One region of the Alteromonas sp. ABH4_454 genome, then DNA from elsewhere that is predicted to be linked to it. Evidence: predicted binding sites of a transcription regulator. Region 1 holds the regulator's gene; each other region holds the start of a gene.
The links. Region 1 encodes LexA, which represses DNA repair genes until DNA is damaged. Its sites were predicted from a motif close to TACTGTATNNNNATACAGTA; they were not measured.
Positions count from the first base shown of each region.

Region 2: a site for LexA is predicted at 3,576-3,595, ahead of uvrD (DNA helicase II). Genes of this name have one in related genera too.
Region 3: a site for LexA is predicted at 6,310-6,329, ahead of ACYX4W_RS13145 (putative DNA modification/repair radical SAM protein). Genes of this name have one in related genera too.

Region 1 covers NZ_CM149972.1:691,781-699,601, reverse strand. Annotated here, with positions in the region: partial or broken gene plsB (glycerol-3-phosphate 1-O-acyltransferase PlsB) at 1-216, opposite strand, end outside; gene ACYX4W_RS03085 (sensor domain-containing diguanylate cyclase) at 496-2,778, shown strand; gene lexA (transcriptional repressor LexA) at 2,952-3,578, shown strand; gene coxB (cytochrome c oxidase subunit II) at 4,161-5,324, shown strand; partial or broken gene ctaD (cytochrome c oxidase subunit I) at 5,335-6,979, shown strand; gene ACYX4W_RS03065 (cytochrome c oxidase assembly protein) at 7,131-7,718, shown strand; gene ACYX4W_RS03060 (cytochrome c oxidase subunit 3) at 7,742-7,821, shown strand, end outside.
Region 2 covers NZ_CM149972.1:1,003,962-1,011,782, reverse strand. Annotated here, with positions in the region: gene ACYX4W_RS04450 (DUF484 family protein) at 1-622, shown strand, start outside; gene xerC (tyrosine recombinase XerC) at 628-1,548, shown strand; gene ACYX4W_RS04440 (HAD-IA family hydrolase) at 1,568-2,308, shown strand; gene cysE (serine O-acetyltransferase) at 2,346-3,143, opposite strand; gene uvrD (DNA helicase II) at 3,655-5,826, shown strand; gene ACYX4W_RS04425 (GGDEF domain-containing response regulator) at 5,869-7,146, shown strand; gene rarD (EamA family transporter RarD) at 7,192-7,821, opposite strand, start outside.
Region 3 covers NZ_CM149972.1:3,001,993-3,009,813, forward strand. Annotated here, with positions in the region: gene ACYX4W_RS13120 (sensor histidine kinase) at 1-914, shown strand, start outside; gene ACYX4W_RS13125 (LytR/AlgR family response regulator transcription factor) at 916-1,743, shown strand; gene ACYX4W_RS13130 (ATP-dependent 6-phosphofructokinase) at 1,881-2,885, opposite strand; gene ACYX4W_RS13135 (DUF6279 family lipoprotein) at 3,100-3,942, shown strand; gene ACYX4W_RS13140 (TIGR03915 family putative DNA repair protein) at 4,085-4,906, opposite strand; gene ACYX4W_RS13145 (putative DNA modification/repair radical SAM protein) at 4,958-6,199, opposite strand; gene ACYX4W_RS13150 (response regulator) at 6,472-7,821, opposite strand, start outside.

The DNA.
Region 1 (7,821 bases):
AAGCGTGTCAGTTGGGCTAGGGAGGCCCAGGTATTTAGTCGACATTCTCAGCGCAAGCTGGTCGGTCACTGAGTTAGTGGGAAGTAGATAAACAATAGGCTTGCTCTTGTCTATTCCTAATTCGGTTTCAACGTTAACTGGAATACTGTGAGCTTTAACCAGTAACTTAACAGGATAATGAAATACCGACAGAAGGGCTTTTCGCATCCACGACATGAATTATGTAATCCTATGAAATAAAAACGGGTGAAGTGTAACACAATCGCGTCACAATCTCGCGACGAGCCATTGTTATTGATTTGCTTGTTTTACAGACTCCCTACCTAGCGGTAAGTTCATGAAGTTCATAAGCGCCTGTATTTTTATATCTTCGTAACTTTGTTTAGGGTAAGGCTCACTGACCCTTTTAGCAATGCAACATTAGAAGTATTTAAATTGCTATAAGCTTTGATAATTACTACTTTTATAAGGGTTAATGAATGTGAGCATGTAGTAGTGGATGAACAAAACCGGTTAAAGACGATTGATGACTTTTTGCTCAGTGATGAGGTGCCGTTAGATCTTGACGACCTTATGGTTGTGTTAGCAGGGGCATATAAGGTGCCTATCGCGCTAATAGGAATTGTTGGTGAATTTGAAGAAACATTCAAAGCGCGATATGGAACTACACTTTCTAAAGTGAGCCGTGAGCATGCCTTTTGCAGTTGTGTTGTAGAAGAGCGCAAACAAGTTGTTGTTAACAATGCCCACGAGGACCCCAAGTTTAAAGATAATCCATTAGTTACGGGTGAGCCGCACATCTGCTTTTATGCAGGAACTCCCATTGAAATTAATGATGAGATTATTGGTGCTGTCTGTCTTATCGATACTGTTCCTCGAGAAATTGATGCCAAATATCTTGAAGTGCTGAATAGAATTGGAGCGCTTGTTAGCCAGCATATTTCTCTTTCTAAAGAGCATGAAGCACTCAAGCGTGAGCATGGGCTAATAGAAAAGTCCCCTATTGTTCTGGCTACGTGGCGAAATACTACGTCGCTCAAACTGGTTCATATCTCAAATAATAGTGAGCGCGTTTTGGGCATATCGTCCCAAGATTTACTGAGCGGTGCAGTTGAGCTTGGCGATGTTTTAACACAAGACGCTGAGGGCGACTTTACGTTTGCCATGCAGGCGCATATGGAGGGCGTGGAAACGCATACCTGTCGTCTTCAAATAGCCACGCCCACACGTACCATTTGGGTAAGTATGATCTCTACGGCGAGTTTCCGTGAAGACGGTATGTTGTCTTCAGTTCAGGCGTTCTTATTTGACACCAGCGACCAAAAATATGTGGAAGACAAGCTCAACAAAACAAACCAGCGCATGCGGCTGTTATTGGAAGCCTCTGAATTGGGCACATGGGATTGGAATTTGGCCGCTGACGTAAACCAAGTAAACAAGCGTTGGTGTGATATCGTCGGTCTGGAATATGAGTACTATGACACCAGCTCTCGCTTTTTCAGGCAGTTAATTCACCCCGCGGACTATGTAAAAGTAGAAAAGCAATTAAACGAGCACATCATTGGTAAAAGCAAGGTTTTCAATACCACGTTTCGCATGAAACATACTAACGGCGCGTGGGTTTGGGTTGAAACCTACGGAAAAACCGTAGAATTTAACAATGCGGGTAAGGCTATTCGCGTTGCTGGTATTCATCGCGACATCACGCAGAGAATGGAAAGTGAGCTTCATGAGAAAAAGAAAACCCAGCTACTTCAATTTATAAATAAAACCCGTGCCTCTTACCTCCAGAACAACGATTTAACCATGGCCTGCCAAACGGTATTACCCGAGCTTATTGATATCTCGGATAGTCAGTTCGCTTTCATTGGGCAAATGAAAGGTGAAGGCGATGCATCGAAGCTGTTTATTCATGCTATTTCTGAAATAGTCTGGGACAGCAGCAGCTTTACGCAATACAACGAGTACAAAAAGCGAAACTTGTATTTCAGCAGTTTCGATAACCTTTTCGGTACCACAATTTTAACCGGTGAGGTAACGATTAGTAATGCCTCAGGAAGTCATCCAAACTCAAAAGGGGTGCCCCAAGGGCACCCCCGCATTAGTCGATTTTTAGGGCTACCGATTAAGATCAAAGATAGAGTGGTGGGCATGATTGGTTTAGCCAATAAATTCGAGCCCTACACCTTCGATGATGCTGAGTTTTTGCAACCTCTATTAGATGCATTAGCCGGTCTTTTCTATGCGGTTGAACTGGAAGAATCACGCGCGATAGCTGAAGAGAAGTTGCGTAAGCTGGCCATGACTGACTCGCTAACTGGGCTGTACAATCGACGAGCTTTTGTTGATAAATGCCATCAGCTCTCTGCACAAAGCAATAGAGTGAGCGTAGCGGTAATCGATATAGACCACTTTAAAAAGGTTAACGATACTTATGGACATGATGCAGGAGACCAAGCTCTAATTTCAGTAGCCCACCTCATCGAAGAATATTATGTGGAGCCCGATATTGTTTCACGTCTTGGTGGAGAAGAGTTTGCGATAGTAGCAATTTCAGACAACAAAAGAGACGAAGAAAGGCGATTTAACAAACTTCGAGAGGCTGTTGAAAAAACAGAAGTTAAATACAAGAAAGACACGATATTCGTGACAATAAGTATTGGTGCTGTTTTTGCTGAGGATAGCTTAAATCTTGACTTTAGTGTGTTACTTTCCAAAGCGGATAAACTGCTATATACGGCGAAAAAGAATGGCCGAAATCGAGTTGTTCTAGAGTAATGAAAACTTAAGGCCGCGCTAGGTTTCACGTATTTGACAGCCTTAAGCCCCCTAGTTTTTATATACTAGGTGCTAGCCCCATCCAGCTTGCTCCATAGTTTCAAGACTTTGCGCTTGTTATTTGCTTTTAGGTGTATATACTTACAGGAACTGTATGAACAGACAGGTCTTTTATGCGCCCACTCACAGCTCGACAAACTGAAGTTTTAGAACTTATTAAAACAACCATGCAAGAAACGGGAATGCCGCCTACGCGTGCAGAAATTGCTCGTCAACTTGGTTTTCGTTCTGCCAACGCAGCAGAAGAACATTTGAAAGCATTGGCGCGTAAGGGCGTAATTGAAATTTTGCCTGGTACCTCGCGTGGTATTAAGTTAAATATTCCCCTCGAGGATACTGCACCAGAAGAAGAAGGCTTGCCTCTAATAGGGCGCGTGGCGGCTGGTGAGCCAATTTTGGCGCAAGAGCATGTAGAATCCCACTACAAGGTCGACCCTGCTTTGTTTCAGCCTCAGGCAGACTTTTTACTTCGTGTAAACGGCATGAGCATGAAGGACATCGGTATCTTGGATGGCGATCTTCTTGCTGTGCATCGCACGACTGATGTCCACAACGGTCAGGTAGTTGTCGCGCGGGTGGATGAAGACGTTACGGTGAAGCGTTTAGAGAAACGCGGTCGTGAAGTTTTACTTCATGCTGAAAACGAAGAGTTTTCGCCAATTAAGGTAGACCTTGCCAGCGAGCCTTTTGCTATTGAAGGTATTGCCGTAGGTGTTATTAGAAACGCCGACTGGATGTAAGGTTTTAGCATCTTCAATCAAAAGCGGCGTATTAGCCGCTTTTTTTATGCCTTTTAGTACCATATTTTAGTTAATTTTCTTAGGTTAGCGTTTGTTAGTATGTCTCAAAACTACGAAATCTGGCATCACCATTGTGCGAAAGATATGCGCTATTTGGCCCGAGAATGAATTGGCTAATACACATTTATTATTTGAAAGTTTGTTTGAAAAATAGGACGAGCGATGTGTTAATTGTTGATTTTATGACCAAATGAAGCTTCGTCCTCATCAACACCCCGTTCAAAATGCGCGTTTGATTTTTTAACCGCCGCGAGCACGCCCAATACCCTCTCCAACAAAATTGTAACGTAAGCCTGCCACAAGAAATGGTTAAAAATTAGCCTCTTCATTAAATTTTTAATAGAAAAGACTAGACGACACGGCATTATTGCGCAATTCTTATACAGAGATTAACAAAATAATAACAATGGCTCTAAATTTGTTTTACAAGTTGTGGTGATGGGTCAATCGTTCGCAAACCATTTGGTAGGGCAGCGCGCAAAATAATCAGCGTTTTTGGTCTTGCTATTACGGAGGTGCTGAGTGAAACAACTAACGACCGTTTTTGCAAAGTGGTGTTCAATAATACCATTTTTGCTTTTCTCCCCTTTGCTTCTTGCACAAGAAGTTAGTGAAGAAGCCTCTTCGCTTAATTTGAGACGCGGTGCTACCGACATCAGTGGGCAGGTCTATGATCTGCATATGTTGATGTTCTTCATTTGTGTAGGTATTGCGGTTGTCGTGTTTGGGGTTATGTTCGCCTCAATGTATCTGCATCGGAAATCTCGTGGCGCCAAGCCCGCTAACTTTCATGAGAACGTGAAGGTTGAAATTGCTTGGACCGTTATTCCTTTCCTTATTCTTATCTTTATGGCTGTGCCTGCCGCAAACACGCTTATTGCGATGGAAGACACATCTGAGCCTGACATGACAGTATTAGTTACAGGCTCTCAGTGGAAGTGGCACTACAAGTATATGGACAGTGACGTAGAATTTTACTCACTGCTTGCTACTCAGCGTGAGCAGATAGAGAACAAATTTCAAAAAACCGACAATTATCTGCTTGAAGTTGACCGTCCGTTAGTTATTCCAACTGGGAAAAAAGTGCGTTTTCTTATTACCTCTGACGACGTTATTCATTCGTGGTGGGTCCCCGATTTTGCTGTGAAAAAAGATGCCAACCCCGGCTTTATTAACGAGTCTTGGGCCAAAGTGAATGAGCCTGGTATTTATCGCGGACAGTGCGCAGAGCTTTGTGGAAAAGACCACGGCTATATGCCGGTTGTGGTGATTGCTAAAGAGCCAGCTGAATTTGATAAATGGATGGGTGAACAAGAAGAAATTGTTCGCAAAGCAAAAGAAGAAGAGCAGCGTCTACTTTCTATGAATATGTCTATGGATGAATTGATGAAAGAAGGCGAGCGCGTTTACAACACAACTTGTGCAGCGTGCCATATGCCAAATGGTGAGGGTTTACCCGGTGTATTCCCTGCACTTAAAGGCAGCAAAATGGCGTTAGAAGATCAGCAAGGCCACATCGACATTGTATTACATGGTAAGGCGGGTACAGCTATGCAGGCGTTTAGCAAAATGCTGAGCCTTAAAGAAATTGCTGCGGTAGTCACTTACGAGCGCAATGCGTGGGGTAATAACACGGGCGATATGGTTCAAGCCAAAGACGTCAATGCAGTGGCAAACGGAAACTAGGAGCAGACAAATGAGCAAAGCAACTGAAGTTATTTCGCCAGATACCTCTGCGCCTCACAGTGGTCAAGTAAATGGCGATCATCTACATGATGACCATGAACATCACGACCATATTCCTAAAGGAATAACGCGCTGGCTGTTTACCACTAACCACAAAGACATAGGCACACTGTATCTGTGGTTTGCCTTCATCATGTTTTTGGTTGGCGGCGCAATGGCCATGGTTATTCGCGCTGAATTGTTCCAACCTGGCCTGCAAATTGTTGAGCCAAACTTCTTTAACCAAATGACCACGGTGCATGGGCTTATCATGGTGTTTGGTGCTGTAATGCCTGCCTTTACAGGGCTCGCAAACTGGCTGATTCCTATGATGATCGGCGCCCCAGATATGGCATTGCCGCGCATGAATAACTGGAGCTTTTGGATTTTACCTGGCGCTTTTTTAATTCTGCTTAGCTCGCTATTTATGGAAGGTGGTGGCCCTGCTTTCGGTTGGACTTTTTATGCGCCGCTCTCAACAACCTACAGTGGCGATTCGACAGCATTGTTTGTGTTTTCTGTTCACATTATGGGTATCTCATCCATTATGGGTGCGATTAACGTGATTGTGACCATATTTAATATGCGTGCGCCAGGCATGACCTGGATGAAAATGCCGCTATTTGTATGGACGTGGCTTATTACAGCGTTCTTGCTGATTGCGGTAATGCCAGTGCTTGCTGGCGCGGTAACCATGGTATTGACAGACAAGTTTTTCGGAACCAGCTTCTTTGATGCTGCAGGTGGTGGCGACCCAGTTATGTTCCAGCATATTTTCTGGTTCTTCGGGCATCCTGAAGTCTACATTATGATCTTGCCCGCTTTCGGCATTATTTCTCAAATTGTCCCTACCTTTTCTAGAAAACAATTGTTTGGCTATGCCTCTATGGTGTACGCCACGGCGTCTATCGCGCTGCTTTCTTTTGTAGTTTGGGCTCACCATATGTTTACCACGGGCATGCCGGTTTACATGGAAATGTTTTTCATGTTTGCCACCATGCTTATCTCAGTGCCTACTGGAGTAAAAGTGTTTAACTGGGTAGCTACCATGTGGCGCGGCTCACTAAGTTTCGAAATGCCAATGATGTTCGCTATTGCTTTTATCGTGCTGTTTACCATTGGTGGACTATCAGGACTAATGCTGGCGATAACACCTGTGGACTTCCAGTACCACGATACCTACTTTGTAGTGGCTCACTTTCACTATGTTCTGGTAACAGGGGCGGTCTTTTCAATTATGGCGGCCGTATATTACTGGCTGCCTAAATGGACAGGCAAAATGTACGACACTACTTTGGCTAAATGGCATTTCTGGTGCTCTTTAGTATCGGTAAATGTCTTGTTCTTCCCTATGCACTTTGTGGGTTTGGCAGGTATGCCACGCCGTATTCCTGACTATGCATTACAGTTCGCTGATTTCAATAAATGGATAAGTTTGGGTGGTTTTGCATTCGGTTTATCTCAGACTCATCTTTCTTGCCCTGCTTATTAAGGCGTGCAAAAAGCAAGGTGAGCCGGTATCAGCGCAAGTTTGGGACGGCGCAGAAGGATTGGAATGGGAAATTCCATCCCCCGCTCCTTATCACACGTTTGAAACTCCGCCTGTCGTCAAGTAACGATAGGTGGGATTTGTGAACTGACCATTCTTGTAAAGCGCTAAACTGCAGCGGTTAGGATGGTACTCACATATTGCTGACGGTGGAGTAGATAAGCGGCTATACAAGCGTTTACCAAGCTTCACTCTTGAAGTTACCCGGAGGTTGCGTGATGTCACAGCAAAGTGCAAATAACAAGATGGTTATCAAGCTTGTTGCTATTGTCATTGGCATGTTTGGCTTTGGCTTCGCCTTGGTACCCTTGTATGACGTATTTTGTGACGTAGCAGGAATTAATGGCAAAACCGAGAACACGGCAGCCGTTTATCAATCAGTTGAGATTGATGAATCGCGAGAAGTGACCGTAGAGTTTATCACTCGCACAAATACCGGTATGCCGTGGGAGTTTCGTGCTGAAACCAAGCGTGTGAAAGTGCACCCTGGCGAGCTAAACACGGTATCGTTTTATGTGAGAAATCCTGCATCAAGTAATATCGTAGCTCAAGCCATTCCCTCTGTATCCCCCGGCACAGCAGCGCTCTACCTAAACAAGACGGAATGCTTCTGCTTCAATCAACAGCCGTTAGAGGCGGGGAGTGAAGCCTACATGCCTATGCAGTTCTATGTCGACCCGCAGCTTCCTGAAGATATAACCTTTTTTACCTTGCAGTACACACTCTATGACGTCACAGCGCGAGCCAGTGACCTAACGACAACACCGAATCCCTTTATGGCTTCGACACCATCAACTGGCGAATAAGCAGAAGGGATAAGGAGAAGAAAATGCAAACCGAAGTACAGAATCACGAATACCAAAAATACTATGTACCAGCGCAAAGCCCATGGCCCATTGTAGGGGCCGT
Region 2 (7,821 bases), 310 kb from region 1:
TGCTGATGTGCGCGCGTTCTTATTACAAAACCCTGAGTTCTTTGCAGAGCATGCCGACCTTCTTGAAAAAATTAAGCTTCCTCATGAGCACAAAGGCAGTGTTTCGCTTGTTGAAATTCAAAGTGAACAGCTTAGACAAAAAGTCAGGCAGCTAAATTTTAAGCTGAATCAGCTGGTTACCATCGCTAAGCAAAACGAAAAAATATATCGCGTTTATACCGATTTAAACGTACAGCTACTACGCTGTGAAAGCGTAGCTGAAGTACAGTTTACCTTAGAAGATGTACTACAAGAGCGTTTGCAGTTGTCTTCTGCGGTGATAAAAAGCTTTAAAGGCCCTCACGCTATTCCTGAACTACAACAACGCCTGTTCACTGAGAAGCGCTTTAAAAATACCAACTTCTTCTTTGGTCGTTTGTCACAGCACGAACGTCAACTTCTGTTCGGCGAAAGCCCTGCAGAATCTGTAGCGTTAATGCTGCTTGGTGATAACCGCGAATTGGGTATTTTGGGCATTAGCAGCAGCGATGCCAGTCATTTTACGCCGGATATGGATACGCTTTTGCTACAACAGCTTCAGCAAGTACTCAATATTATCTTGCCTGAAATGATGGGATATTAGGTGCAGTGTCTACAGACGCCTTAATCAGCGAACCTTGCCAACAATGGCTCGATAAATTTCTACTTCATTTGCAGGTAGAACGCGGTTTATCCCTACACACCATCAAAAATTATCAGCGCCAGCTAACCGAAGTGGCAAAGCTACTTGGGCTTTACGAATGGTCTGGGCTCACGCCAAGCGATATTAAGCGTGTTATGGCTGATGCCAAAATGTCTGGGCACAGTCCCCGAAGTATCGCACTTAGACTATCGGCACTAAGAACATTCTGCCAATACCTTATTGACCACCAGCAGCTATTCAGCAACCCTGTTGAGGGCATACAAGCCCCTAAACAAGGAAAACCGTTACCTAAGCAGCTTAGCGTAGATGAGATGCAGCAGTTGCTTAATGCCTCGCCTCGAAGCAGTGACGATGATGAAGGCATGCAGTTAAGAGATGTAGCCATGTTTGAGCTGCTTTATGGTTGCGGCCTGCGCTTAAGCGAACTTACCGGGCTTAATTTAGCCGACTGTTTAAAAGACGGTACGGTAAAGGTCATGGGTAAAGGGAGTAAGCAACGTATACTGCCATTGGGGCGGCACGCGCAAAAAGCGCTAAGCGCATGGTTAAAAGTACGCCCTGCTTACGCTTCACCTTACGAAAGTGCAGTATTTGTCAGTAAGCGTAAAACCCGAATATCGAACAGGCAGGTTGCCAATCGTTTAGATAAAATGGCGCAAGAACAGTCCTTATCGCAAAAAGTAAGCCCCCACAAACTGCGCCATTCTTTTGCTACTCACGTATTAGAATCCAGTGGCGATTTGCGTGCGGTTCAAGAGCTGTTAGGTCACGCTAACTTGTCGACAACACAAGTTTATACTCACCTAGACTTCCAGCATCTCGCCAATGTATATGATGCCGCTCATCCGCGGGCGCACAAAAAATAAAGCTAACCTAAGGTTTACCATGCAGTTTTTTAGGTCTATTAACAAAGTCCAGGCGATGACCTTCGACCTTGACGACACCCTTTACAATAACGAACCTATTATTCGACGGGCCGAAGAAGCGCTTCAAGCGCATATTGCTAAGCACCACAGGTCAGCCGCAGCGTTGTCGGCTAGCGACTGGCTAGCACTTAAGCAAGCTGCAATCAAGAAAGATCTTCGCTTAGCCTCTGACATGGGTCAGCTTAGGCGTGTAGTGCTTACCGCCGCACTGTCTAATACGACTCCTGAAAAGTTAAAAACAGACCTGACCAACTTTGGTGGACTTAATGATGCAGTAGAGGCCTGCTTTAACTGTTTTTACGATGCAAGAAGTAACTTTGAATTGGCTGACGATGTGCACGAAACGTTAAAGGCAGTAAGTAGTCAATTACCGCTTATCGGCATTACTAATGGTAATGTAAACGCAGAAAAAATAGGGATTGATGGTTATTTTGAAACCATTTTTCACGCCAGCACATCGCGCCCTATGAAACCGGCCCGAGACATGTTTGATGAAGCCGCAGCACATTTACACATTGCACCGAAACACATTCTTCATGTAGGCGACAATATTATCAAGGATGTACAAGGAGCAATTAACGCTGGCTATCAAGCAGCATGGTTTGCCTGTAACAGACCCATGACGCTAGCCAACGAACCTGTAAGCGTATTGCCTCACGTAGCACTAGACAACCTCAACGACTTAACCCACTTCCTGTGAATAATGGGGTCAGAGTCAGGACTCTGACCCCACAGCTTTAGTTATCTTCTAGGACGTTTTGGCGCATGGATTCACAGGGGCTTTGACAAACCGGTCTCCCTACTACCTTGGCAGGAACGCCCACTACGGTAACGTGGGCCGGAACACTATTTAATACAACGCTACCTGCGCCGACTTTCGAGCCTTCACCGATTTCGATATTTCCTAGGATTTTGGCTCCTGCGCCAATTAATACGCCTTGGCGAATTTTGGGGTGGCGGTCGCCCGACTCATTACCCGTACCGCCTAACGTAACGCTCTGCAAAATAGACACATTATCTTCTACTACCGCAGTCTCACCCACCACAATACCGGTAGCGTGGTCGAACATAACGCCTTTACCAATTCGCGCTGCTGGGTGGATGTCTACACCAAAGCTCGATGAATTACGGCTTTGCAAAAACAGGGCTAGCTGATGACGACCGTGAAGCCAAAGGTAGTGCGCCATTCGGTGCACCTGCACAGCATGGAAGCCCTTAAAGTGAAGTAAGGGAGTAAGATAATCATTAACCGCCGCATCTCTTGCATTAATCGCCATAATATCGGCAATGGCTGCCTCGCTAATACCTGGCTCTAACAAGTAGGCTTCGTCGAACACCTCTCGTATAGCAAGCGCAGGCATCACGTCATCTGCCATTTTGTTTGACAAAATGAAGCTTAGCGACGACTCAAAATTATGATGCGCAAGAACACTGGCATGCACATAGCTAGATAGCAAAGGTTCGTTTTCAGCAACAATTTGCGCTTCTTGTTTAAGCGTCGACCAGAAATCGATGGGCGTAGAGAGTGCGGTCATAAGCATATCCCGTTAATGTGCTGTTAGTGAGCTGTTTGTGTGCCAATGTACGTCGTTAAAAAATTGGGGCCGAGTGCTTTTTCAGCTTGCCTAAAATGGCTTAACTTTTTGACCAACTCTCGCCTTGTATGAAAGTGCAGAGGTTGCCAAAGAAAAAGAGCAGAAAGTTTACCCGAGTTTGGCGTGATGCAATACCGATGTGATACCTGCCAAGCGCATAATTCGATCAATTTATCGTATTAATTCGTTATAGCTAATAACTGTATCTTTGATTTGTGCACCTTTGGGCCTGCCTTTGGCAACATTAAGCACTGTAACAATTTAATTAGAACGGTTAAAACACCTATTTCTTTCAATAAAAGACCCGTATGACTGCACATCTTAAATACCCAAATAACCGCGCTTTTACTTAACGAAAACGCTAAAAAACTGGACTGTATAAATTAACAGTCAGATGGCATAATAGCCCGCTGCTGAATGTATAACACTATCAACTAACAGGTACCACACTATGGATGTATCTCGACTGCTAGACGAGCTTAACGACAAACAGCGTGAAGCAGTAGCAGCCCCATTATCAAATGCCCTAGTATTAGCTGGCGCAGGTAGTGGTAAAACTCGTGTATTAGTGCATCGCATTGCGTGGTTGATGGAAGTCGAAAACATCGCACCTTTTTCTATTCTCGCGGTTACCTTTACCAATAAGGCAGCGAAAGAAATGCGCGGCCGTATTGAGTCGTTGATGGGTCGCAGCCTGCACAATATGTGGATTGGTACCTTCCACGGGCTTGCACATCGCCTATTACGCGCACACCACGCTGAAGCTAACTTGCCTGAAAACTTTCAGATTATCGATTCTGACGATCAGTACCGTTTGATTCGCCGCATTCTAAAAGCCATGAATTTGGACGAAAAACATTGGGCCCCTCGTCAAATCCAGTGGTACATAAACGGCAATAAAGACGAAGGCCTGCGTCCTCAGCATATCGAAACCCATGGCGATCATATTCAAAAGACCATGCGTGAAGTCTACGCTGCATATCAAGACGCCTGCGACCGTTCAGGCTTAGTTGATTTTGCCGAGCTATTGCTGCGCGCTCATGAGTTATGGGCAAAGAACCCTGAAGTGTTGGCTCATTATCAACGCCGTTTCCGTGCTGTGTTAGTTGACGAGTTTCAAGATACCAACAATATCCAGTATGCATGGCTTCGTATGCTATGTAGCGGCGACAATAACAACATTATGATTGTTGGTGACGATGACCAGTCTATTTACGGCTGGCGCGGTGCAAACGTAGATAATATTCAGCATTTCCTAAAAGACTTTAATGAGCCTACCACTATTCGCCTTGAGCAGAATTACCGTTCTACCGGGAACATTCTGAAAGCAGCGAATACGGTTATCGACAACAACACGGGTCGTTTAGGGAAAGAACTGTGGACAGAAGATGCGCAGGGCGAGCTTATCTCTGTCTATGCCGGTTTTAACGAACTCGACGAAGCCCGCTTCATTGTTTCAAAAATTAAAGACTGGCTAAATCAAGGCAACGCCCTTAGCGACACCGCTATTCTTTACAGAAACAACGCTCAGTCTCGTGTATTGGAAGAAGCTTTATTACACGAAGGGTTGGCCTATCGCATTTACGGTGGCTTGCGCTTCTTCGAACGCCAAGAAATTAAAGATGCCCTTGGCTATATGCGTATGGTAAGCCACCCCCACGATGATGCTGCTTTTGAACGTGTGGTAAACACCCCAAGTCGCGGTATTGGTGAGAAAACCCTATCTCAAGTACGCGACACTGCACGTATGCATAACTGTTCTATGTGGCAAGCCAGCCAGCTACTTATAAACGAAGGTGGCTTTAAAGGCCGCGCGTTAAACGCTATGCAAAGCTTTGTATTACTCATTACAGAGCTTGAACAAGCCACATTAGACGAGCCGCTTGACCAGCAGGCCGATAAAGCGATTCGTCAATCTGGTCTCTACGCCATGTACCAAGCAGAGCGCGGTGAAAAGGCTCAGGCTCGACTAGAAAACTTAGAAGAACTCGTCAGTGCATGTAAAACTTTTATCGTGCCTGAAGAAGCGGAAGAAATGTCTCCTCTGGCCGCGTTTTTGGCCCACGCTTCCCTTGAAGCCGGGGAAACCCAAGCAGATAAAGACCAAGACGCTGTGCAGATGATGACTATCCACACGGCAAAAGGCCTCGAATTTCCACTGGTGTTCTTAGCCGGCGTGGAAGAAGGTATGTTCCCTAGCCAGATGACCAACGACGAACCAGGCCGAATGGAAGAGGAACGCAGACTTTGCTATGTTGGTATGACCCGCGCTATGCAAAAGTTGTATATCACTTACGCAGAAAGTCGTCGATTATATGGTCAAGATAAGTATCATACGGCTTCGCGCTTTATTCGCGAGATGCCAGCAGATTGTGTGGAAGAAGTCAGACTTAAATCCACCATCTCGCGGCCTGTACATAACCGCTTTAGCCAAGCAACCTCACACGCCAGTTTTGAAGAAACCGGCTTTAGTTTGGGTGAGCGCGTAGTGCACCGTAAATTCGGCGAAGGCATTGTGCTAAATTACGAAGGTAGTGGTGAGCATGGCCGAGTTCAAGTAAACTTCGATGAATTTGGCAGCAAATGGCTGGTACTTGCTTACGCAAAGCTGGAGAAAGCGTAACGTTATTAATTGGCAAGGTAGCCTAACTCTAAGTTGGAATGTATGCAGCAACACGTGCTGATCATCGAAAATGGTGAAGGCAACCTTGAACTTATCGCGAAATTAGTACGCCGTTCGAGCCTTACGCCCGTGGGCGCAACGTCGCTCACCGAAGGAAAGGCTCGCTTTGCACAAGAAACACCAGAAAGTTTTTTGTGCGCCATTGTTGCTTACTCATTACCCGATGCGCCAAAAGGCGAAGCCATCGACTTTGCGGTTGAATCCTTCATTCCTACCATTGCGACAACAGAAAACCTAGACAATGCTATCCGCGACAAGGTGCTTGAGCGGGATGTTGTCGACTATATTCCGAAAGAAAATTCACAAAACTACGACTACCTAAACCGACTTATAGGCCGCCTTGAAAAAAACAAATCAACCGGCGTTGTGGTGGTAAGTACCAATCGTGTTTTACGCTCAAAAACGGTTTCACTACTTCAGCGACATAACTTTATTGCCTTCGAATGCTTAACAGCTACCGACGCAATGCAGTGCCTCTCTGAACATAAAAATGTACGTCTTGTTATCACCGATAACACGCTGCCGGATATGACGGGCACCCATTTCGTGGCAAGCTTGAGAAAAGCGTTTTCTAAAGAACAGCTAGCCATAATGGGCATTGCTGGCGGTAAAGGCATGCTAATGTCTGCGCACTTCATCAAAAGCGGCGCGAATGACTTCTTACGCGTACCTTACTGCCATGAAGAGTTCTTGTGCCGCGTAATGCAAAACGTGGAATATATTGAAAGCGTTGAAGAAATTCGTCGTGTGGCGAATACCGATTATTTAACGGGCCTACCCAACAGGCGCCACTTCTTTTACATGGTTACGGTTCAGCACCAAAATTTATCTGATGATCATGCCTTGGCTCTTATCGACCTAGACTTCTTTAAGTCAATTAATGATACCCATGGCCATGACGCCGGAGACATAGTGCTAAAGGCCATGGCAGCACTTATTGAGTTTTACTTCCCAGATGAAATTATTTCGCGCTTTGGTGGTGAAGAATTTTGCATTTACATGCCTTCAACGCCTGTTGATGAAGCCTGCGAACGCTTGGAAGATTTCAGAAAAGTGGTAGAAGCTGAAGTTATCCAGCTTCCCAAAACCGATATAAAAGTTACCTGCAGTATCGGAGCAAGTGGTGCCCATACCCAGCGTGTAGATAAGCTGCTAAGCCTTGCCGACAAGCAGCTGTACGCCGCCAAAAATAGCGGGCGAAACCAGGTCAAATGCGAGCCGCCCGATGCACCTCACCAAGAGCAAGGCTCCTTATTGTAGTTTTCGTTTTGGCTTTACGTCTCAAAAGACTGCAAGAACCAGCCTCTACTCTACCGCTAGCTTTTGCGCTTTACGCTGACTGCGATAATTAACCAAGGAGTCGGCACTAAATAAAATTAGCGCAAGCCACACAAACCCGAACGTAACCAAACGCGACTCTTCAAGGGGTTCTCCATAAAGATAGACGGCTAGTATGAACATTAGCGTTGGTCCTATGTACTGAAAAAAGCCTAAGGTTGAATACATAATGCGTCGCGCTGCAGCGGTAAAGCAAAGCAACGGGGCAGTGGTAACAATGCCTGCCGCTAAAATAAGCGAGTTTAGGGTGGCATCATTATTAAATAAGTTACTGTATTCAGAACCAAATAATACCCAGTAGACGATAGCTAATGGCGACAACATTAAGGTTTCAATGAACAGACCTGGTAGCGAGTCTACCGCCACCTGCTTACGTAATAAGCCGTATACGCTGAAGCTTCCAGCAAGTACTAAGGCAATCCAGGGCACGTGGCCGTAAGAGAAAATAAGAATTGCTACACCAATAACAGCAAGACCTACCGCTACACGCTGCAAATTGCGCAACCTCTCACCTAAGAATAACCGACCCAAGAACACGTTGATGAGAGGGTTAATGTAATAGCCCAAGCTTGCATCAAGAATATGGTCGTTATTGAT
Region 3 (7,821 bases), 2.3 Mb from region 1:
GGTGGTTGTTAACTATTCCACTGCGCTACGTTTATCGTTGGGCAAGGAAACAATCGCCGCTAAACATGATCATAATAGTGATAGTGTCATGTTATCTAATAGCGTTATTATGGGCAGTAGTGAAAAACATTAACTACTGGGAAATATATAAACACGGATATCGCCCAGATGAATGGTATATGTATTTCACCAACACCATTAACTCACTGATAATGGTCGGCTGCTGGAGTGGTGTGTACTTCGGCATCAAAAACTTTCAGATGCTGCAAAAAGAAAAGCAAAATGCGCTAAAAGCCAGCACCATGGCGCACCAAGCGCATATCAAAATGCTTCGCTACCAGCTTAATCCGCATTTTCTTTTTAATACGCTGAACGCTATTTCTACCCTTATCCTTTTGAAAGAAAATGATACGGCGGAGGCTATGGTCTCGCGCTTAAGTGATTTCTTGCGCTACTCGCTAGATAATGACCCGATAAAACGCGTCCCGTTAGGTCAAGAGATAAAGGCGTTAAGACTTTATCTTGAAATAGAAAAAGTGCGTTTTGATGATAGGTTGGATGTACAGTGGGATATTGATGAAGGCTGCGAAAGTGCTCTTGTACCTAGTATGATCTTGCAGCCAATTATTGAAAATTCAATAAAGCATGCCATATCTAAGATGGAAAATGGTGGTCGTATTTCCATAACGGCACGTACGTTTGGTAATGATTTATTAATGGACGTGGCTGATAACGGCCCAGGTGCAGATATCAAAGATGGCAACCTTAGCCGTGAAAATGGTGTGGGCTTAGCCAATATAAAAGAGCGTTTGCAATCCCTTTATCATCGCAATTTTGCATTCTCTATAGAACACAATCAGCCTTCCGGTGTGCGGGTTAGAATTCGCATACCGTATGAAGTTAAGGACGTATAACATGACAAAGCAAGTGATTAAAACCATTGTAGTGGACGACGAACCTTTAGCGCGCAGAGGCCTTCGTGCTAGGTTGGAACGTCATGATGATGTACAGGTTCTTGCAGAATGTCAGAACGGTCTTGAAGCTGTGAGCAGTATTTCTCAGCATCGTCCAGACTTAGTGTTTTTAGACATTCAAATGCCGGGTTTAAATGGCTTTCAAGTTATTCACAAGCTTCGTGAATTAAAGCAGCCAATACCAATGATTGTTTTTGTAACTGCCTACGACAACTATGCGATTAAGGCTTTTGACATACACGCGCTGGACTATCTATTAAAGCCCGCAGACGATGAGCGTCTTGGCGCTGCATTAGACAAGGTTCGTGAATACTTCTCAACACAACATCAAGATGAGCAGTCTCAAAAGTTGGTGAGCCTAGTGGCTGAACTAACCGGTGATGATTGCGAGGAAATTCTACGTAAATTAGCTAGCGGAGAGCCGGTTGAGACGAACCCTTACCCTGATGTTTTAGCAATTAAGGATGGTTCAGAAGTAACCCGTGTAAATGTACAAGACATTCAATGGATTGATGCGGCAGGGGATTATATGTGCGTACACGCACTTGATGGCATGCACATAATGCGTAAAACCATGAAAGAGCTTGAGCAAGAACTAAACCCGCAATTTTTCGTTCGCGTGCACCGTTCCGCCATAGCTAATATTCGTTTTGTTAAAAAGCTAGTCAGTCACATCAGTGGCGAGTATCACTTAATACTCCAAAACGATACAGAACTTAAGGTAAGCCGCAGTCATCGCGACAAAGTCAAAGCGGCTATGAAAATGTAATCTAGCTTAAGTGGTAAAATAATAGCTGAGGCGTTGTTTGAAATAGACAACGCCTTTTTTGTTTGTGCCTTTGAGTAACTAACTATGCGGATTGGTATAAGCTTTTTACTTTCAAATTACCGCCTCTAACCGTCAATTCAGTTACCACTGTATCGCTCATTCATAAGCGTACGCATAGCGTCAACACGGGCCTGGTTTAGAGGTTTGGTATCTTCCCACGTTTTATTGAGAGGCACAGTAACAGGGCGTTGATTTACTTCACCCACCATAATGTTGGTAATGTCGCTACCGACTAGACTTATAGCGAATTCTCCGAGCGTCGTTGCGAGCAACCTGTCTTGGGCAACAGGCGAACCACCACGCTGAACATGGCCTAAGGTTACCGGCCTGACGTCACAAATATCGTGGCTTTGTAATGCCTCAGTAAGGCCAGGTAAGCCATTTGGCCATACGTTTTCAGCAACAACAACGATGAAACTAACTGGCCCTTTTAACGCACGCTGGGCTTTTATCTGGGCGACAAGCTTTTCTATCTCTTTGTCAGCAGAATCGAAAAACTCCGGTACCACGACATAGTCAGCCGCAGAAGAAAGAGCAGCATTCAATGCTAAAAAGCCTGCGTTTCTGCCCATGACTTCTATAAGGAATATACGCTCGAATGCATCTGCAGTATCTCGAACTTTATCGATAGAACTCATGGCCGTGTCTATAGCAGTAAAATAGCCGATGGTTGCGTCTGTGCCGCTAATATCGTTATCTATCGTACCGGGTATCCCCAAAATTTGGCCGTCCCATTCTTTCCCTAGTTCAGCGGCACCACGAAACGAGCCATCGCCGCCAATCACAATAAGCGTATCAATCTCTGCCTTCATTAAGTTGTTAGCAGCTTTTTTAATTCCTTCTTGGCTCTTAAGCTCTTTACACCTTGCGCTGTGTAGTATGGTACCGCCTTGTTGAATCAAGTTGTGAGTAGAGTCGAGTGAAAGGGGAATATACTCTTGTTGCAACAGTCCATTATAACCATGCTTATAGCCAATCAGCGTATGATTAGCTTTCTGGCACGCAATAATAGCAGCACGTATACATGCGTTCATACCTGGTGCGTCGCCACCAGAGGTTAAAATTGCGACACGTTTTGACACATTAAAGTCCTTCTTTGTACCTGCATTACAGTTAAGGTAACGTTAAGGTAACAAGACGTAAAGTGAACATCTGTATTGTGAAGAATTTAAATAACTTAAAATAATAAAGCAGCACAATGTCGCAAGCGCTTCACTATTTACGATTACTATTTAATTGAAGTTATAAATAAGCGAATTTGCAGTAAATAACGTAGCTAACAAAAAAGGATGAGTTATGCGTGTACTGGTAGTATTTATTTCTGTTGTGTTTCTTGCTTCATGCAGTTCCAAACTGGCCTACAACAACTTGGATTGGTGGGTTTACTGGTACATGGACGACTATATTGAGCTTAAAGATGCACAAGAAGATAAATTTGATGACTATCTTCAAAACTGGCTTCGCTGGCACAAAACCTCTGAGCTTAAACGTTACCAGGCTCAACTCACCGATATTAAACGTCAAATTAAAGAAGGGCGCTTAGATTCAGATACTGTCCTTGAGCATCTCGCAAACGCAAGAACGCATTGGGAAAGAGTGCGTGATGAAGTTAGCCCTGAATTGGCAGAAATAGCAAAAACGCTCGATGACGAGCAAGTCGTTACGCTTTTCGCCGCGCTTGAGAAAGATAACAAAGAGGAAGAAGAGGAGCGCAAAGAGTCGTTAGAAAAGTCTGAAGAAGAGCGGTTAGAAGATCGTATTGAGCGCATAGAGGAGACTATAAGTGAACGCATAGGGAAGCTAACTAGCGAACAAAAGCAAATCGTGGCCACGTACTCTTCGCAATTCATTTCCACAGGGGGGGAGTGGCTAACCTATCGCAGAGCGATACAAAATGCGGCACGAAAGCTATTTGTAACTCGTAAATTTAACGATAATTTCGAGGCGGAACTGGTTGACCTAATGCAAAACCCAGATCGCTATAAAAGCGATCTTTATAAGCAAAGTAGCGCCCATAATATGACCGTTAGTGCTACGTTGATATCCGAGCTTTTTTCCACCCTAACTGACAAGCAGCGAGAAACTCTTATCGAAAATATAGACGACCTGATTGATACTGTAGACAACTTCAGAGACTAAGTTGGTTCTTACAGCGCCAGTGCTAGTCCACAGTTAAACCAACGTATAATCAAAGCTTGGTCCACAGTTAACGGGCTAAGCTCTGTTGTATCAGCTCAGTTGTATTAGCCTTAGCCCCGTAATATTAGTTCGTTTACATTGGCTAATTTTTGTTACCACAAAGCTTATTACCATCGCTGATCATCTTTCTGGCCCGAGCGTCCGATTGCTTAATCATATCGTCTATTAGCGATGTCTCTGGCATATTTTTCCAATATTTCTTAGGCATTTGATTTAACATCGCGTTTGTTTTGATGCGTGCAGGATTAAATATATTGGCGTAATAGGTCAGCCAGTATTTTTCAATGCGATCATCATCGGGTACAACGCTTGAATCGGGATTATCTTCTAGTACTAGGGTTTTGGTATCCCAATGAGCTGCACGATAGGGCGTTAAAATAGACCACCGCATATTCTTAAATCGGGTTTGGAAGAAGTTAAGCTTTATCTCTAAACTGAAATGCTCGGGTTCATACCATGCAACAAAATGCTCTTTCCCCTCTACGTCTATTTCTCTGAACCTCAAGAAGGCACTCATTTTATAAGCATCACGCTTTACCGCTTTCGCCATGGCAAACAGCTGGATAACATCGTCATCAGTTTTCATTTGAATGAGTTGCTTATTTTCATAAACGACACGCCACAATACTCGGTAACAAAGCGCAAATCGATTTTCATCGTTATGGCATAGAGCGTACTTTAAAAGCATTACCGTAGATTTAGGAATACTAAGGTTGCTTCGCGGCCTTTTTCGCGGCCTTTTGCTTTCGCATGGCTCAGCACCACTACCGAACAGATCGTCTTGTACTGAATGAGCGCTCTGCCAAATAATATGTTCAGGGGAGATACGCTCAGCAATGCACTCTCGAGAGGCTTCCCGCCATTCATCAAAGCCAGGTACTGAAGTAATGGTAATGGTCTTCATATAAAGCTACCTTTTAGACTAGGGCTAAACTTAGCTGCATTAACAACCCACTCAAGCGCTAAACAACTCAAACTGTTTAGGCTGTTTAAACTGAAGCTCGAAATTATTACTGTCGAGTAAATGGATATCAGGGAAGTAATCTCCAACACTGATAAAAGGCTTCAACTTTTTAAGAGGTAGCCGCATTTTAGTAAGGTCGATCCAGTTGAGCTTTGTATTACGCCTTATTGATAAAATCTTTTGTACCGTTCGCGCTCCAAGACCGGGAACGCGCAGCAGCATCTGCTTGTCCGCTTTATTTAAATCAATAGGAAATAGGTGACGGTTACGTAATGCCCATGCAAGCTTCGGGTCATAGTCCATATCTAACATGTCGTCTTGCAAGATTTCATCTAGGCCAAAACCGTAAAAGCGTAAAAGCCAATCCGCTTGATACAGGCGGTGTTCTCGTATCAATGGCGCAGGTTTTAGTGGTAAAACTTCCGAAGCATCAGGAATAGGGGAAAATGCTGAGTAATAGACACGTCGAAGTTTTTGATCGCTGTAGAGCTTAACGCTTGTACCTAAAATGGTTTTATCGTTTGACCCATCGGCACCTATAATCATTTGGGTAGACTGCCCTCCAGGTGCAAAACGGGGAGGGCGTTTGCCCGAATATGTTTTGTCTATTTTATGCTCAGCGATTTTTTCTTTTAACGTGTTCATCGAACCGTGAATATCGCCAAGATCTTTCTCTGGTGCATATTTGTTTAGCGAAGACTGTGTAGGCATTTCCACATTAATACTAAGTCTATCAGCATAAAGACCCGCTTCTGCTTGTAGTTCTGGCGACGCATTCGGGATAGTTTTAAGGTGAATATATCCTTTAAACCCGTGATCAAGACGTAGCGATTTAGCAATACGTACCATGCTTTCCATAGTGATATCGGGCGAACCCACAATTCCAGAGCTTAAAAACAAACCCTCAATGTAATTGCGCTTATAAAAATTTAGGGTTAAATCTACCGTTTCTTTGACTGTAAATCGCGCCCGTTGAACATTGCTTGAAACCCTATTAATGCAATAATGGCAATCATAAATACAGTAGTTTGTCATAAGGATCTTAAGCAGCGAAACACATCTCCCATCAGGTGTGAAGCTATGGCATATTCCCGAGCCACCAGTAAGCGAACCTATACCGGTCTTTTCGGTTTTCCCAGCTTGTCGTTTACCTGCTGAACCACTGGCGCAAGACGCGTCGTACTTGGCCGCATCGGAAAGAATTTCAAGTTTTTGTATCAGTCTGTCATGCATCGCCGATGTTTACTTCCTTTAACCAATTACATTCAAGCAGCCTAGTATTTTTCACCAAATCATGGATACGGGAATTTTTTTGGCCATAGGCTACGTGGTATTGCGTTATAGCATGTATATATATACAGTACAATTAATCACGGCGACAGAAGGGTAAGATTTAATGTTAGCCTAAGCAGGCTATGGCATAGATGCATGGGTTTATGGGCATGAATTACCAGTGATAATAAAGGTAGGTTTGCTTTTAAAAGAACCTAATATGTCACTGGATTTCAAAAGCCAATATACTTAGAAAGTTCATCTCGAATGTTTTCGTACTTTTCTTTGTACGGCGCTTTGAGCGTCATGTCATCAATAAGCTTAAATAAACGCTTACATTCGTTTATTAACTTCATTTCCGCCTTATCTTCTTTTATGGCTATCTGAAGAAGACATTGAAGCAAGTTAAGTACGACACCAGTGTTAACAGGTGCGAAACCCTGAGCAAGCGCAAACGAGGCTTTAGCGCGCTCAAAGTCTTGTTGCTGGTAGTGTTGAATGCCTTCACGGTTAAACTGCTGATAACTAGCAAGGCTTTTTTGTGCTTTTTGCGCTTGTGTCTTTAGCATGTAAGAACTATTTTGGTCGAGTTCTTCACCTCTCGATGAAAGTAGAGAATTCAACTGCAGCGCGTCGTCGAACTCTCCTAGTTTGTACATAACGTTAATGCTATCTGGAATAAACGCTGTAGGTACTTCTACGTATTTATCATCAAGCTGTATTTGCGATGTATTCAGATGACGCTTTGCATCAATGAGTTTCCCATCAATTGCGCTTATTCTTGCATTTACAATATTGCCAAATATTTCTACGTCGAACTCCCTGTCGATTCTATATAGATGCTCATCGAACTTACCTCGCTGTAACGTAAGTAACGCTTCTTGCTGATACTTATTGCGCTGGCTTTTGTCATCAGCTGATTCAGCAACATCAAGTAGGCTGCGTATCATTGTGCACCAATGTAAGCTTGCTTTGTGCACAGTGCGTTTTGATAGGTTCCAAATTGCTTGGCTAGAGTTGGCTGCTAGCACTAAATCGTCATTTTCCCGACCAATTTCACAAGCTTTAAAATGACGAGGTAATGAAAAGGGCGACAGCTTGATAGCTTCCTTAATTGCATCTAGGGCTTTTTCACCCGCTTCCAAGGCGTGGTGTGCTTGCGCAAGAATATCATGAGCATCAGCATTGAATCGGTTGCGTTTTAACGTTTTCTTGGCAATAGATATCGCTTTTTCATAATCGTTCAACAGCAAGTAGGTTCTACCTATTGCTATTTGTGCCCATAGTACAGGTCTACCTTCGATATACTCTTTTAATACATCTAAAGCTTTTTGAGGTTGAGAGATGCGCCAATAGAGTTCAACTAGCAGTTGTTCGCAGTGTCCTTTGTAGTGCTGGGGGTTTTCTAAAAGAGTCTCAATATGATCTACGGCGCTATTGTATTCACCTTGCTCTATTAAGTTGAACGCTTGCTGAAGAAATTGTCGTTTTTGCCATGCACGAACAATGCGAGACTTTAACTGTACTTGTGAGAAGGGCTTTATTAGAAAATCGTCTGGGCGGCGTTCAATACTGCCAAGCAC